4 regions of the Marinobacter sp. CP1 genome follow, and region 1 is predicted to be linked to each of the others. Evidence: predicted binding sites of a transcription regulator. Region 1 holds the regulator's gene; each other region holds the start of a gene.
What was found. Region 1 encodes sigma-54, which starts transcription at its own class of promoters, with help from an activator protein. Its sites were predicted from a motif close to ANTGGCATNNANNTTGCTNT; they were not measured.

Region 1 (4,209 bases):
CTATCAAGGTCACCGCAGATACCGCCCGCCTGGATGACGGCCAGGGCATTGCCACCTACACCGGCGCTGTGGAACTTGAGCAGGGCAATACCCGCCTGACTGCCGAGCGGGTCGTCCTGTACCGGACCGAGGACGGCCTGAGCCGGATCGAAGCCTCTGGTACGCCCGCTATATACCGTCAACCGGCGCGCGAGGGGGAAGGCGAAACCGATGCCCGTGCCCTGAACATTACCTGGTCTGCCACCGACAGCCAGCTGACCTTTGAACGGGAAGCAGTCATCGAGCAGAATGGCAACCTGTTCCGGGGTGATGTCATTCATTATGATACCGTCGGCCGGGTTGTCACCGCTGAGGGCGGCGCAGACACCGGCGAGGGCAGCGGCCGGGTAGAGATGGTGATTCAGCCACGCAGTACAGACAGACAGGGATCCGATGGCAGTTCTGAGAGCCAGTAACCTGGCAAAGAGTTACAAACAGAAAAAAGTGGTGATCGACGTTTCCCTGGAAATCCGCAGTGGGGAAATTGTCGGGCTGCTTGGTCCCAACGGTGCCGGGAAAACCACCTGCTTCTATATGATCGTTGGGCTCGTCCCCGCTGATCGCGGGCGGATCACGATCGACAGCCGGGATATCACCCCCCTGCCCATGCATGGTCGGGCCCGCCAGGGCATCGGTTACCTGCCCCAGGAAGCCTCGGTCTTCCGCAAACTGTCCGTACGCGACAACATCATGGCCATCCTCGAAACCCGGCCGGGGCTGGGCAAGGCAGAGCGGGAGAAGAAGCTCGAGGGTTTATTGGAAGAATTCCACATCACCCATATCCGGGACAGTGTTGGCATGGCATTGTCCGGCGGTGAACGCCGACGGGTGGAGATTGCCCGGGCACTGGCCATGGAGCCGGCTTTTATCCTGCTGGATGAACCCTTCGCCGGTGTGGACCCCATATCCGTCAGTGACATCAAACACATCATCCGGCACCTTCGGGACAAAGGCATTGGCGTTTTGATCACCGACCACAACGTGCGTGAGACCCTGGACATCTGCGAGAATGCCTACATTGTTTCCGGCGGCCACATCATCGCCTCCGGCAATGCCGACGCCATCCTGGCCAACCAGCAGGTCAAGGAAGTCTATCTCGGCGACGAATTCAGACTCTGACACCCAATGGCTGATTGTTTTGATGATCTGTAGCAAGTAAACTCGGCAAAGAACTTGCTAGGGTAAATTAAAATCACGGCAAGTAACCGGCATATAAAGATTTTTTCACGACTTATGACACAACGCGCTGATGAGTGACGGATCCTGAACCATGGTTATGAAAGCCTCCTTACAGTTAAAGCTGGGTCAAAGCCTGACCATGACGCCCCAGCTGCAACAGGCGATCCGGCTTCTCCAGCTCTCCACTCTCGACCTCCAGCAGGAAATCCAGCAGGCACTGGAATCCAACCCCATGCTGGAGACCTCCGAGGACGATGACCAGACCGACGCAGCCAGCGAAAACGACGAGCGCGAGGCCAACGCCACCGAGTCCGCCGCTGAAGCTGCCCCGGAACCGGCCAGCGACTGGGATGAATCCGAGAACGGCCCGGACTGGTCCTCGGAGAACGAGATTCCTGACAACATTCCGGACGATCTGCCGGTTGATACCGCCTGGGACGACATCTACCAGTCCGCACCAGCGCCGGCAGCCCGCAACGACGACGAAAACGATCACGATTTCGAAACCCGTAATTCCCCGACCGAAACGCTTCAGGATCACCTGGAATGGCAGCTCAATCTGACGCCCCTCAGTGAACGGGACCAGGCCATTGCCCATGCCCTGATGGATGCAGTGGACGAACGGGGCTATATCACCAGCCCGCTGGAGGAAATCCACGCCGGACTGCTGGATGAGAACGATGAAGACCCCCTTGAACTGGATGAAGTGGAAGCCGTGCTTCACCGCCTGCAACACTTTGATCCGCCCGGCGTGTTTGCCCGGGACCTACAGGAATGCCTGCTGATCCAGCTCAACCAGCTGCCGCCGGAAACACCCTGGCTGGCCCAGGCACGCCTTGTAATTACCCATTACATCAACCTGCTGGGCAACCGCGATTACGCCCAGTTGCTGCGCCGCAGCCGCCTGAAAGAAGACCAGTTGCGGGATGTCCTGGCGCTGATCACCGGCCTGAATCCGCGGCCGGGCGATGTCATTGACCGGGCCGAACCCGATTATGTGATTCCGGACGTGATCGTTCGCAAACACAATGGCCGCTGGCGTGTTGAGCTGAATCCTGAAATTGCACCGCGCATCCGGGTCAATGCCAGCTATGCTTCACTTATAAGGCGTGCGGACAGCAGCGCAGACAACACCTACCTGCGCGACCAGTTGCAGGAGGCCAAGTGGTTCATCAAGAGCCTGCAGAGCCGCAATGAGACCTTGCTGAAAGTCGCGACCCGTATTGTCGAGCACCAGCAGGGATTCCTGGATCACGGTGAAGAAGCCATGAAACCGTTGATTCTTTCAGACATCGCCCAGGCGGTAGAGATGCATGAATCGACCATTTCACGGGTAACCACCCAGAAATACATGCATACCCCCCGTGGCATTTTCGAGCTGAAGTACTTCTTCTCCAGCCATGTCAGCACTGACGAGGGTGGAGAATGCTCCTCCACGGCCATACGCGCGATGATCAAGAAGCTGATTGCGGCGGAAACGCCCAAAAAGCCGTTGAGCGACAGCAAAATTGCAGCCATGCTAGGGGAACAGGGTATCAAGGTTGCGCGACGCACCGTTGCCAAGTACCGGGAGGCCATGCACATTCCGCCGTCCAACGAGCGCAAGCGGCTGGTCTGAATACCCGGGGGCCGGGACGCAACACCGTATTCGCCGGCGCATAATGCGCCAGCACCCAGACCGGCTCCCGGGAGCCGGCACGATGACAACAGGAGACGCCTATGCAACTCAATATTTCAGGCCATCACGTAGAACTGACTCCCGCACTGAAGGATTATGTTTCAGAGAAGTTCGAGAAGCTCGAGCGTCACTTTGACCACATCAGTAACTGCCAGGTGACCCTGGAAGTGGAAAAGGTGCGCCAGATTGCGGAAGCCACGTTGCATGTGGTTGGTGGTGAGATTCACGCAAAGGCAGAAAATGAGGATATGTACGCAGCCATCGATGCCCTGATCGACAAGCTTGACCGTCAGATCCTCAAGCACAAGGAAAAGAATGTAGACCGGATGCACGGAAACGGCTCTCGCTAACTGACTGTTTTCATGCAATTCATCTAATCGAGCTGCGACATGAGTAACGTGTCGCAGCCTTTTTTTTAACGGAAACGCAGTCGATCCATGAGCGACACATCCCTGACCATAGAGAACATTCTTGCTCCGGAGCTCACCCTCTGCAGGGTAGCTGCGTCCAGCAAGAAACGGGCCCTGGAGTTTATTGCCGAGCAGATAAACCATCAGGACAACACGCTCAGCGAGACCCAGCTCTTCAACAACCTGATTTCCCGCGAGCGCCTGGGCAGCACCGGCATTGGCCAGGGAATCGCCATTCCCCACTGCCGTCTGGAAGGACTTGATCACGTGGTGGGCGTGCTGATGACGCTGGAAGAAAGCGTCGAATTCGATGCTATCGACAATCAGCCGGTGGATCTGATTTTCGCCCTGATCGTCCCGAAGGAAGCAACGAGCGAACACCTGGAGCTGCTCAGCCAACTGGCTGAAAAGTTCAATGAGCGGTCGTTCTGTGATCGCCTCCGGCAATCCGAGGACGCCAGCACGCTGTACCAGCGCATGACCGCCTCAGGCGGCTGATATTCACTGCAGTGGAGGTAAGGTGGTCATGAAGCTGATTATCGTCAGTGGCAGGTCCGGTTCGGGCAAGAGTACCGCACTTCATGTGCTGGAGGACCTCGGGTTTTATTGCATCGACAATCTTCCTATTGGCCTGCTCTTCCCCCTCACACGGGAAGCCGCCAGCCAGACCAGGCCTGGTCGACTGGGCAAGATGGCCGTCAGTATCGATGCGCGGAACCTTTCCGGCGAGCTGGCCAATTTCGAGGAGATCTACCGGCGCCTCCAGGAAACCGGGGTTACCGTTGAAATCATCTTCCTGGACGCCGACGAGCAGTCGCTTCTGCAGCGTTTTCACGCCACCCGCAGAAAGCATCCGTTGAGTGACGACAGGACCTCTCTCCGGGAAGCCATTACCAGCGAGAA
Region 2 (4,209 bases), 1.2 Mb from region 1:
GCGTGAAAAACTGCTTCTGGCGCTCTGGCGAGAGCCCCCGACCAATGGCAAGCATTTCATACTCGCCCTTGCGAGCCACATCAAGAACGCTTTTGGAGATATCCGTCGCGGTGATCTTTACATCCCGCAGCTTCCCGGGCCTCGCCCGCCGAAACTCCTCGACGATCATGGCAATCGAATACGGCTCCTGGCCGGTTGAGCAGGCCGCAGACCAGATACGCAAAGGCTGCATCGAGTTGCGCTCTGCGAATTCGGGAAGCAGTTTCTCCTGAAGAATCCGGAAAGGGTGATTGTCACGGAACCACAGGGTTTCATTGGTTGTCATCGCATCGATGACAGTCTCTTTCAGACCGCCCCGCCCGGGGCGCTTAAGGCGCTCGAGCAGTTCACCCAGGGTATTCAGGCTGTTCTCTTCAAGAATCCTGCGCAACCGGCTTTTGACCAGGTACTGTTTATTATCGCCCAGTAAAATCCCACAGGCATCCTGCAGGAACGATTTGAAGGCTTCATATTCCTGTGGCGTTATTTCCGCTTTCATTGGGTCTCTGTTCTGAGTGAATCTTTGAGCGGCTCCATCAACCCTGGTCGATGATTTCCATCACCCGCTCTGCCAGCTCGTCCGGACTGAACTTTGCCATAAAGTCGTCGGCCCCGACCTTCTTTACCATGGCCTGGTTGAACACACCGCTGAGTGAGGTGTGAAGCATAACAAACATATCCGAAAGCGCCGGGTCCTCTTTCACCTTGGTGACGAGGGTGTAGCCATCCATTTCAGGCATCTCCACGTCCGAGATGATCAGGGAGAAGTGATCCTTGGCCCGGGAACCATCCGCAGTGATTTCCTTCAGATGTTCAATAGCCTGCTTGCCGTCGTTTTTCAGCACCACTTCCATGCCAATTGCGGTGAGACACCGCTGTATCTGGCGCCGGGCCACGGATGAATCATCGACCACCAGCACGGGCAGATGCCCCGGTACCCTATCCGCGCTCTTACTCAGAACGGCTTCGGTTACGTCCTCCCCAAGCGGAGAAACTTCTGAAAGAATCTTCTCTACATCAATGATTTCGATAAGCTTATCATCAATTTTCGTGACAGCGGTAAGATAGACATCCTTGCCGGCCCCTTTGGGTGGAGGCAGGATTTCTTCCCAGTTCATGTTCATGATTCGCTCGACACCGCTCACCAGGAAACCCTGCGTTTTGCGATTGTATTCAGTGATGATGACGAAGCTGGTGGAGAGCTCTTCTTGCGGGATACCGGGCAGACCGATTGCCATGCTCAGATCGATAATGGGGATAGTCTCACCCCGGCTATGGGCTACGCCTCGAACAACCGGCCGGCTGTTGGGCAGGGAGAACAGCTTCGGACACTGCAGAACCTCTTTCACCTTGAACACGTTGATCCCGTAGATCTGACGCCCCCTGAGACGGAAAAGAAGCAGCTCTAGGCGGTTCTTTCCGACCATCTGAGTGCGCTGGTTGACACTGTCCAAAACCCCTGCCATTTCGATTCTCCTGGCTTGCCGGAATTACAACGGCATATATCTTGCTGTTCACTGAATAATAGCCTGATCGACGGAAACCCGTCATATCAGGGGTGGGTCAGCCCATTTAACGGCCACTTTTACCGAATCCTTAGCCTGATTCGGGCTTTTCTGCCCTGTTGTTGACAGCATAGGACAAACTGATACGTATGCGCATCACGAATTTCGCCCTACTACTGCTAATGTCTGGCCTGAGCACGCCGCTCCTTGCTGGAACGACAGCTGAACAGATTCAGAAAGCAACCCTGGCGTTTCTGGACAGCTTTGCGTCTGAACAGGCCGAGCATGGCTACACCGTTTCCTTCGAACCCGGTTCCATCGACAGCCGCCTCGCTCTCGCCGAGTGCGAAAAGCCTTTGAGTGTAGAGTTCAGCGGGGATCCATGGAAAAGCACCAGCCCGTCGTTGCAGGTAGCCTGCGAAGGAACCCGCCCATGGCGAATGTTTGTTACCGCTTCAGTCTCTATCCATGGGCCAGCCCTGGTGGCAGCGAGGCCACTCACACGTGGAGAGCGAATAACCGAAGGGCTGCTTGCGAAGCAGTCTGTTGAAATCAATTCATCCAGACGTGGCGTGATTACCGACTCGAAGCAGGCGATTGGCATGGAAGTGCGGCGCGCAGTGAATGCCGGATCGCTCGTTACACCAGACATGCTTTCGGCCCCGAATGCGGTCGAACGAGGCGATCATGTTATCATCACCGCCAAAACCGGTGGATTTTCAGTACGTTCCCGGGGCAAAGCCCTGGCAAGCGCCAGCGTTGGCGAACAGGTTCTGGTTGAGAATCTGCGCTCATCGCGCACGATAAGAGCCAGCGTTGTCGCGCCGGGCCACGTGGAGATTCCGATGTGAGCCGCGTGCGGCAGAGGCTTGCCGGAGCGGCAAGTGAATGCCGCAAAACCGGTCGTAAAAGCAGATGAAAAAAAGTGCTAAAAGTACTAAAGGTTTTCGCGGCGCCGCCGTTAAGAAGACATAAACTCGAGTAAGCGCCGCATTCGTGGCGCGACAGGCAAGCAGGTACAGATATGTCAGTTGACTTAAATGGAATTGGCCCCGGCCAGGTCAACACCCAGAGAACCACGGCCGACAAAAGCTCCGGCGCACAGAATACCCAGCCGGCATCCAACGAACAGGCGAAGACACAGGCCCAGGGGGCCCGTGGTGAGAACGTCAGCCTGAGCAATCAGGCAAAGAATCTGAAGCAGCTCGAACAAAAGCTGGGCGATTATCCGGAAATGGATGACGACCGCATCGAGCAGATCCGTTCCGCCCTCGAAAATGGCACGTACAAGATTGACGCCGAGAAGCTGGCCCAGAAAATGCTTGAGATGGATGAAAGCATTTTCGGGTGAGTAGACCATGGCCGCAATTGATGATTTGAAGACCCTTCTTTCCCAGGATATCAGCCAGCTTGAAACACTGGCTGACGTTCTCGGCAAGGAAAAGACCTGCCTTGCGAATTCCGACCTCCGCCAGCTGGACGCCCTGACCAGAGAGAAGAACGATCTCCTCGGTGCAGTCCGCGAACGCGCCAAACAGAAAATCCGAACGCTCGTACAAATGGGATATCGCCCCGAAAGTGGCGAGCCTTCCCGCTTTATTCGCAGCGCCGGATTCTCGGATCTCTTCGAACTCTGGCAGGAAGCGGACCAGAAGCTGCGAACCTGTCAGACGCTGAACCAGACCAACGGTCGCGTAATCAGCCACTTGCAAAAGCGTTTGTCGAGGCTCACAGATATTTTCCGCGGCGCCACCGGCCAGCAAAAGCTGTACGGTGCACAGGGTCAGCAGACCACGGTATCAAGCAGCACGGTGCTCGCCAGCGCCTGAGCCCGGACGCATGGCTCTGCCGAGCCATGCTTTCCACTTCATCGGGTGTAGATGGTCATCTGGGAGTCGGGATGAAACCGGATGTCGTGAATGCTCACGTTGCCCATTGAAGCTCCCTGGCCTCCCGTAACCCGTATATTGTCCATCCGAATTTCCTCGATGCGCTCAGGGAACGCCAGCATCAGGGCGCCATCTTCTCTTACCCGATAACGTGGCTCCCCTTCACGATAATGCACACCGGAAATGCTGAGATCTGAATCCAGGAAGTTCAGAACCGGCACGAAGATATTGGCGGAAAGCTTGAGACCTTCAATAACATCTGCGGATGCCTCGGAGCCCTGCTCCCCATTTCCTGCGGGGTTCTCCGCCATCTTGCTGACAATACCAATGCGCTGCAGCAAGGTCGGATCGCCCTGACCGGAAATCGCCGCCAGCTCGGCTTCGCTCATGGGGGCAAGATTGCCTCTGTCATAAAGTTCGCCGGCTTCCAGTATTGCCTGTGACGCCTCGGCCGAATTGCTGGCCGCAAAGGTTACCAGGGGCTGGAATGGCAGCGTGACCGCTGTTACCAGGGCGGCAGCGTTGCGATAGCGGGACTGGTGCTTGAGGACACGGTGCAGCTCCTTCTCGCTGATCCAGCCCGCCTGGATAAATACCTCACCCAGGCGCTGTCCCGATTCGCGCTGAAGCCTGAGGCCTTCGTTAACCTGCCCCTCAGACAGATACCCACGATTGATAAGCAATCGCCCGAGGCGTGATTTCTCTTCAAATCCCTGACGGATTCTCACCCAGTGTCTCCTTTTAAACAGTGAAAACCGTACAACCCGGCCCGGCCA
Region 3 (4,209 bases), 180 kb from region 1:
CCTCCGGTGGAGACATCGGCGTTGCGACGCATCAGGTTGAACAGGCTGATCCGGGTGTAACGGGCAAAGCGCTCGTTGATCATCTCCAGGGTCGGCATCCGGCCCCGAACGATGCGGTCCTGACTGGCAAGGTCGTAGTTCTTTATGCCGGTATCGTCAGTCTCTTCATAGGTATCAATGTCACCGTCATCCACCCCGTGGAGGAGGGCATCGATTTCATCCTGTGACAACAAGTCCTGCATACGTAGTCCTGCCCGTGAAGTACCTTGGCCCGTGCGCTATTGCACGACAAAATTTCTGAATAACACCCGTTTGATGGCGGGCTCGCCTTCCTGCTCCAGAACCTGATTCACCGTGGTCAGCATCCGCTCGGCCAGGCCACTGCGGCCCTCGGGCGTCTGCAGCTCGTTGAAGTTACTGCTACCAAGGACTGTCACCAGCTGGCTTCGAATGAGAGGCATGTGCAGCTTGGCAGCTTCAAGCGCCTGTGGATCGGTGGACTCCAGCGCCAGATAAGCCTGGGCGTAGCGTTGGCGACCCTCAGCCTGAACCGTGGTAACGATGGCTTTTTCCATCTGGTAGTAGCTGCTGGGAATAAAGGTTTCCTCTGCAACCTCGGTTGCGTCACCCTCTTCCTCCCCCATGCCCGGAAGACCGCCGCCCAGGAACCACAGGGTACCCACCACAGACAGCACAATGGCCAGGATCACCACCACAACCAGCATGATGATCAGTTTCAGTTTTCCCTTCTTGGCAGGAGCCGCTTCAGATTCGTTATTTTCAGCCATAATGTTCGCTTTGCCAGAAATCCGTCACGGGGAGCAATTTTCCGCGACTTTTCAGGATTGGATGCAAAGGGCGGGCCAGAACACCCAACCTTCCCGTTCAGAACAGCAGTTTAGCGTTGCCGGGAAGGATGGGCAAAGGAGATTGGAAGAGAATATCGAAGGGTATCAGGCGAAGATGTCTACTTCGCCTTTCCAGCTGAGATCAAGGCTGCCGGAGCTGATGCCTTCATCGTCCTGATCGCCAGCGACCAGCGATGCCGAACCGCCACCGGAGCCATTATCGTTTCCGGTGCCCTGCTCGCCGGTCTGCTGGCGAGGCGAATCGGAAACATCGAAGCCTGCCAACGACATTCCCTGCTCACCCAGCATATCCCTGAGCCGGTGGGAATGCAGTTCAAGCTGGTCACGGACCACGGGATTGGCCGAATGGACCGTAATACTCGCCTGCTCGTTCTGCACCCGGACCTTGACCTCCATGGGGCCCATGTCCGGTGGTGTCAGGTGGATTTCGGCAACCGACATGTTACGGGCAGTCAGCCAGCTGAGCTTGCCCACCAGTTTGTCGCCCCACTCTGCATGGCCTACCGGCACATCAATGGACGTAGCATAACCTCGTAATGGCGCAGCGTTCTCGGCCGTCAGTTTTGCTGCCCCATTGGCATTATTGGCCGCTTGCTGGGACACCAGATCCATGGCGGACTGGAAGCGGCCAGAATTGATCAACGAGCCGGAATCCGCATTGCGGCCGGAGTCGGTGAGCACTGAGGCCTTCATGACATCTGTCAGTGTCGCATCGCCGGAAACACCGCCGGATCCGGACTGAGCTTTCTGACCCGAGGCCCCTGTGAGAAGGCCACTGAACAATCCGGCAACGGAATTCGCTTGGCCCGAAACACCGTTGGCAGCATTGACGCCGACTCCCGGCATTGTAGCTGACATGGCGGACTCACCGGCACCTCCGGCTTTTGGATTCAGCCAGGACTGCAACTCGACAAAGGTAAGGGGAAGCGCCGTCGGCTCTGATTTGCCATCACCTGCTACAGCGGCCCAGTCCGCGTCCTGTGATTCAGCATCCGTGGCAGCGTTGGCTTTTTCGCCACCCTTTGGATCAGCGTTCGCGTTTGCTTCCGTTTTCGTCTCTGAAGGTGTGTCCCGGGCCGCCCGGGATTCATCGGCAGATCTGGCCTCAGCGGCCCGATCCGCCTTCTGGCGATCGAGCCGCTTTTGCTCAGCCTGGGAGACAGAGTCGAAATCGCTTTTCCTGTCAGCCGGATCTCGGCTGGCTCCGGATTTTGACGGGCCGGGATCTTGTTGCGTCCCGGGCGCGGGGGTTTGGGGAAGAACCATCTGGGCCATGGCAACCTCTTGCCGCTTTTATCGCATTGTCGCCCTCACCTTGCCGGACTTGGCCGGTGCATGGGCGGTTAATCCACTCAATGCGAAGGACAAAGCAATTGTGATGCCAGCGCACACCTGCTTCGCCTGACAAACGGCCTGAATAGACCTGATTCACCCCACCATCAAGCCATCCAGGCCTGCGATTACCTGTTCGAATTCCCGGGCGATGTCATCCAGTAATCCCGAGGCATCGTCCAGCCGGGATTCCTTTCCTGCGATTTCCGCCCTCAGGCAGAGATCGCCAAGTCGTGGGGCGCCAATATTGATACAACTGCCCTTGAAGCTATGGGCCGTCTTGGCAAAGGCGTCACTATCGTCAGCCCTCAGGGCTTCTTGCAATCCCCGAATCCTGTCGCGGGAATCTGCAACATAGGTCTGTATCAGCACTTCGAATTCGTCCTCCATGACGTCTCGAAGCTCAGCCAGTGCCTCCTCGTCCAGGTGTGGTTTATCAGTCATCTCGATTCTCCGCTGTACGGGCGAACTGCCAATCGTAGACAATTTCAACATGATTGCCCTGTTCATGAAACCTGATGGTCTCCGCCAGACGTTTCAACAGCAGCAGGCCCCGCCCTGCATAGCGCCCGCTCATGGTTGGGGAATTACCGGGGGCCACGCTGGGATGATTGTGAAAATCAAACCCTTGGCCGCTGTCCTCACAGATAACACGAAGCCGACCTCCATCCGGTTTCAGGGAATGGTGCAGTGTGAACCGGATGTAGTGACCCTCCACGTTGGCCAGGCGCCGATTGCGCTCCGCGTAGTAGCGGCCAAAGCCCTCCGGTGAGTGCTTCCATTCTGACGGGAGTTCCAGAACACCGTGCTCCAGCGCGTTGTTGTAGAGTTCCGCCAGCAGGGTATAGATTTCGCCGCTCTTCCGTCGAAGACCCGGCACCTCCATACAGATATGAAGCAACAGAGGCAGGGGACTGAACTCTCCGAGGGTCCTTTCCCGGATTTCATAGCTGCAGCGCCATTCCGCCGGCCCGGCAAGAGCAGACGGTGCGGCACGATCTGGCAGGGTAGCCAGCCCCGCCTCGTCCATCATTTCCAGACAACAGAGCGTCAGGTCATCGCCATCCTCAAAGTTGCCGGTGAACCGGTGAACCGCGGACATCATGGCATCGAACGGATGGTCCCCATCGTCCAGCCGGTCAAGCGTGCCGGTAACGCCCTGCTCACCGAACACGTTGCCGGCGCTGTCGGCAGATTCCAGAAAGCCGTCGGTCATCATCAGCACTCTGTCGCCAGGGGCGGCACCAACCCTCTCGAAATCGGCATTGAACTGATCTGGTGCAAGGATACCGAGGGGAAGATGCCGCGATGGCAATGCCAGGAGTTCTCCGGTGGTCCGGATCAGCCAGCCATCCGGCAGACCGCCGTTCCAGATCTGCAACTGATTAAGTTTGAAATCCGCCTCAATCATGGCGCCACAGCAGAACATGCCCGTCGGCAGAATCCGTTTGAGTTTCTGGTTGATCTCGCGCAACACGTCCTGGCCGTTAAAACCCTTATTGGCCATGCCGTAGAAGATCTCGGCTACAGGCATGGCGCCGATGGCAGCCGGCAGACCATGGCCGGTGAAATCCCCCATGAAGATCAGCATCCCGCCCGCCGGCCGGGGCGAGGCAAACAACACATCACCATTGAAAATGGACAGGGGCGAAGCGTGATAACGAATATTGGAGGCATCCAGGCAGCCGGAATGAGCCACGTTATCGAAGACCCGTTTGGCGATTTCCTGCTCTTCGGTAAGTTGTCGGTTGCGCTCACGAATGAGATCCCGCTGATCCGAGAGGGTCCGGTGCATCAATCGCATTCGGTTGAAAGCCTTGATCTTGGCTTCAATGATGATCCGGTTATAGGGCTTTCCCAGGAAGTCATCGCCACCGGCCTCCAGACATCGGGCCAGGGCACCGGCTTCAGACAGGGAGGTCAGGAAAATCAGGGGGACCAGCCGTTCGCCAGCCAGGAGCTTGATCTGACGGGCCGCTTCCATGCCATCCATGACAGGCATCAGGGC
Region 4 (4,209 bases), 1.3 Mb from region 1:
CTGGCCAGGTTTACTTCCTTGCCGATAATCGTGTAATCCATCCGGTTCTCGGCGCCAAAGTTACCAACCGTTGTATAACCGGTGCTTATTCCCATGCGGATTTCCAGCGGGGTCTTGATGCCCTGGCTGCGCCATTTCTGCCGCATGATTTTCATATGCTTGCGCATCTCGATGGCCATGGAGACACAGGCAAATGCGTCCTCCCTCTGGCCACGGCTGGTTGGATCGCCAAAGAACACCATGATGGAATCACCAACGAACTTGTCGATGGTGCCGCCATACTTGAGAGCAACTTCCGACATTTCATTGAAGTAGTGATTCAGCAGTTCGGTCAGTGCTTCGGGTTCCATTTCCTCAGACAATTCGGTGAAGCCTTTGATGTCAGAGAAAAACACCGCCAGTTTCTTGCGCTGGGTTTCCAGTCTCACGTCCCGCTCACCGGTGAAGATCGACTGCCAGACTTGAGGCGAGAGATATTTGGACAGTTTGTGTGAAAGCGCGATGGACTGCTCCCGCTGGTTCTGGATCTGGGTCTTTGCCAGCATCAACGCCCGTGCCTGCTGGTGGGAATAGTAAGCCGTAACGCAAATATAAAGCCCGGTGGATAAAATCGACACGATGCTGGTCAGCAGGGGCGAGTGTGGTCCGTCTGCCGGGCCGACGATCGCAACCGCCCCCGCAATGGAGGCCGCCATGAAGCCGGTGCCCAGGACCCACTGACGGATACCACCAACAATCAGGCAACTGAACATCAGCATCAGTGCAACGGCGAGGGAGGGGATGACGATCAGCCCGATGCAACCAATGAAAGCGCCACCAACCACGCAATCAAATATCAGCATTTTCTGACGGATGCGTGGCGAATTCCTGAGGAAAGTGCGGCGAGTCAGGGCATGGGCGATGTGGGGCCAGGTGAGGGCCCCGGCAACCAGCCAGAGAAGCCATTGCGGAAAGGCGCCCTGGAGAACGCCGGTTACGATAATGGCGGCGGTTGAGGTGTATGCCAGTACCCGGCCATTGTAATCGGGCATCGGGGGAATGGCGATCGGGTTGCCCGCCGCCTCGGACGAGAGGGCTCTGCCAGCTGAGCTACTGGCATTACGCAGGTCTGCCGGGGCACTCATCATTTCAGAAACGGATCCTGCCAATGAGCATGTCGCGGAACATGACCCAGTCACCCATAAGGCTGTACAGTGGATATTTGAAGGTAGCGGGGCGATTTTTTTCAAACTTGAAATGACCAACCCACGCAAAGCCATAGCCTATGACCGGCAAGGCCAGAAGCCACAACAGCTTGCCCGAAGCCAGAGCCCATACGGCGACTATCAGGACCAGGAGACTTCCAGCGAAATGCAAACGGCGACAGGTGACGTCGCTGTGCTCTTCGAGGTAGTACGGATAAAATTCGGAAAAGTTATTGAAGGTTTGCTGGTTGCTCATTGTGTTGCCACTCAACGTTGTACGACCGCGTCATTTATAATTGTTGGTAGACCCGACTACGACTAAAGGTTAACAGCATTACGTAGAACCCACAATTCACAGCCATGAATTGTGTTCGTACCTATATTTCAACAGTCTTTAAACAGCGAGCAGATATGACCGCAGTTACCGATTTCCTCCTGAACCGCTCCTCTGAACCGAGGCTGGAATCACCCGCGCCGGATTCGACAACCCTCGAAAGGGCCTTTTCCTGCGCGGCGCGTGCACCGGACCATGCACTGCTCAGGCCCTGGCGCTATCTGGTGATCGAGGGTAAAGGCCTTGAAGCCCTGGGAGAGCTGTTTGCGTCCACCTGTGCCAATAACAGCGATGAGAAAGAAATCGAGAAGCTCCGGCGTGCCCCCCTTCGCGCACCCATGGTCATAGTTGGTATCGCGTCGCCGAGGACGCATCCCAAAGTACCGGAAATCGAGCAGGTCATGTCGGCAGCTGCCGGCATGAGTTTTGTTGAGCTTGCCCTTCAGGATGCCGGTTTCGGCGTGATGTGGAGAACAGGCGGCGTTGCCTACCACTCCTCGGTTCACCAGGGGTTGGGCCTGGAAGAGCATGAACAGATTGTTGGCTTTCTCTACACCGGTACGGTCTCGGCATCCAAGCCGTCTGTGCCCAGACCGGCGGTGGACGAGTTTGTGAGTCATTGGCCCTGAGACCTTGTTGAATACCCCCGGCTTCTGCCGGGGGAAGCAGCTTGCCGCTTTTTCTTGCCCTTTTCCTTTCTCCTTTCCCGTAACCGCTACTCGGATTCTCTGCAGGGCCTGCCAACACTGGGTTTCCTGACAAATTAACACCTGACCATAAATCTGGCATTCAGCTTGCTTTAGTCCTGTCAAAGAGCACAGCCGGCAAAAACAGCTCGGCATACCAGTGCAGTTTTCGGGAGGCAACATGGCAATTACGTTTGATTCGGCTCTGGGCATTCATCAACACGCGGTTGAAGCGCGGGTTAAACGTGCCGAAGTTCTGGCAAACAACCTGGCAAACGCCGACACCCCGGGTTTCAAGGCGCGGGATCTGGATTTCCAGGCCATGATGCAGAAGGCCCAGGAGCAGGTCAGCGGATTCCAGATGGCCAAAACCCATGACGCGCACATGGATACCTCGCCATCGGCGTCGGAAAGCGATTTGATGTATCGGGTTCCCCATCAGCCGTCGGTTGACGGCAATACGGTAGACGCCCAGCAGGAGCAGACCCGGTTTATGCGCAACGCCATGGATTTCCAGGCCAGCTTCCAGTTTTTGAACAGCAAGTTCAGCGGTTTGACCAAAGCCCTCAAGGGCGAATAAGCCGCAGTCACAGGATTAGCGAAGGAGAATTTTCATGTCACTGGGCAGCATTTTTGACATCGCCGGTTCCGGCATGACCGCGCAATCACTGCGGCTGAATACAACCGCGTCCAACATTGCCAATGCAGAAACGGCAAGTTCCAGCACGGGGGAAACCTATCGCGCCAGGAAGCCGGTTTTCTCGGCGATTCAGCAGTCTCTGATGAATCCCGGGCAGGGAGGCTTGCCCATGGCTGCCGATGAGGGGCCGGGCGCCGGCGTGAGGGTTGACGGTATTGTCGAAAGTGATGCGGAGCTGCAGATGCGCTACGAGCCCCATCACCCGGCGGCCAACGAGGACGGCTACGTCTACTACCCCAATGTGAATGTGGTTGAAGAGATGGCGGACATGATGTCGTCGTCCAGAAGTTTCCAGATGAATGTGGATGTCATGAACACAGCCAAGTCCATGATGCAGCGCATTCTGACTCTCGGTCAGCAGTAACAGGGTGAGGAGCACAACATGACTGCAGTAAATGCAACAGACGCGTCGGATGTTCTGAGCCAGTACCAGCTGAAGCAACAGAATGGCGGCCAGGGCACCAGCGAGTTGGGTCGGAACGAGTTCATGGAACTGATGCTGGCCCAGCTGAAGAACCAGAACCCGCTGGAACCCCAGGACAACGGTGAATTCATCTCCCAACTGGCCCAGTTCAGCTCGCTGGAGGAAATGCAGAACCTTTCCGGTACGGTTGAGGATGTGGTGGGTCAGTTCCGTTCCAGCCAGGCGCTGCAGGCCTCTGCCATGGTCGGCAAAACCGTGCTTGCCCCTTCCCAGATCGGGATTCTGGGTGCGGATGGTGAGATCAGCGGCACTATTGAATTGCCGGCCTCGACCGGTGGGCTCCGGCTTTCGATCCAGGGACAGAATGGTGAGCTGGTACGACAGATTGATATGGGTAGTAGTCCGGCGGGTGTGACCTCATTCCGCTGGGATGGCCAGGACGGCAACGGCAATCCCTTGCCGCCGGGCTCCTACCGGATTGTAGCCGATGCTTCCTACCCGGATGGACCGCAGCAGTTGGGTACGATGGTAAGTGCCAATGTTGACAGCGTGTCCCTGGGTCAGGGCGGCTCCATTACCCTGAATCTCGCAGGCATGGGCTCCATCGCCCTGTCTGATGTAAAACAAATTAACTGATACCGGTGAAACACCAAGAGGTGAGCCATGGGATTTAATACGGGTTTGAGTGGTCTTCGCGCGGCATCGGTGGATCTGGACGTCACCGGTAACAATATTGCCAACGCCAGCACCGTGGGGTTCAAAGGCAGCAAGGCCCAGTTCGGCGATCTTTATGCCAGTGGCTTCCTGAGCGCAGGCACCAACCCGATCGGGGACGGTGTCCGGGTTCAGGGTGTGAAACAGTCCTTCGGACAGGGCAATAT

Region 2: a site for sigma-54 is predicted at 1,534-1,553, ahead of flgA (flagellar basal body P-ring formation chaperone FlgA). Genes of this name have one in related genera too.
Region 3: a site for sigma-54 is predicted at 2,236-2,255, ahead of ACP86_RS01725 (flagellar hook-length control protein FliK). Genes of this name have one in related genera too.
Region 4: a site for sigma-54 is predicted at 2,300-2,319, ahead of flgB (flagellar basal body rod protein FlgB). Genes of this name have one in related genera too.

The regions. Positions count from the first base shown of each region.
Region 1 is NZ_CP011929.1:547,084-551,292, forward strand. Features, by position in the region: gene lptA (lipopolysaccharide transport periplasmic protein LptA) at 1-455, shown strand, start outside; gene lptB (LPS export ABC transporter ATP-binding protein) at 433-1,158, shown strand; gene ACP86_RS02580 (RNA polymerase factor sigma-54) at 1,310-2,836, shown strand; gene hpf (ribosome hibernation promoting factor) at 2,938-3,246, shown strand; gene ptsN (PTS IIA-like nitrogen regulatory protein PtsN) at 3,334-3,804, shown strand; gene rapZ (RNase adapter RapZ) at 3,833-4,209, shown strand, end outside.
Region 2 is NZ_CP011929.1:4,068,770-4,072,978, reverse strand. Features, by position in the region: gene ACP86_RS18735 (CheR family methyltransferase) at 1-538, opposite strand, end outside; gene ACP86_RS18730 (chemotaxis protein CheV) at 576-1,505, opposite strand; gene flgA (flagellar basal body P-ring formation chaperone FlgA) at 1,694-2,395, shown strand; gene flgM (flagellar biosynthesis anti-sigma factor FlgM) at 2,569-2,895, shown strand; gene ACP86_RS18715 (flagella synthesis protein FlgN) at 2,903-3,373, shown strand; gene ACP86_RS18710 (hypothetical protein) at 3,412-4,161, opposite strand.
Region 3 is NZ_CP011929.1:369,267-373,475, forward strand. Features, by position in the region: gene fliM (flagellar motor switch protein FliM) at 1-242, opposite strand, end outside; gene fliL (flagellar basal body-associated protein FliL) at 279-788, opposite strand; gene ACP86_RS01725 (flagellar hook-length control protein FliK) at 954-2,144, opposite strand; gene ACP86_RS01730 (Hpt domain-containing protein) at 2,298-2,645, opposite strand; gene ACP86_RS01735 (PP2C family protein-serine/threonine phosphatase) at 2,638-4,209, opposite strand, start outside.
Region 4 is NZ_CP011929.1:3,981,460-3,985,668, forward strand. Features, by position in the region: gene ACP86_RS18335 (adenylate/guanylate cyclase domain-containing protein) at 1-1,127, opposite strand, end outside; gene ACP86_RS18340 (Mpo1-like protein) at 1,129-1,440, opposite strand; gene ACP86_RS18345 (nitroreductase family protein) at 1,596-2,147, shown strand; gene flgB (flagellar basal body rod protein FlgB) at 2,386-2,784, shown strand; gene flgC (flagellar basal body rod protein FlgC) at 2,819-3,268, shown strand; gene ACP86_RS18360 (flagellar hook assembly protein FlgD) at 3,287-3,964, shown strand; gene ACP86_RS18365 (flagellar hook protein FlgE) at 3,992-4,209, shown strand, end outside.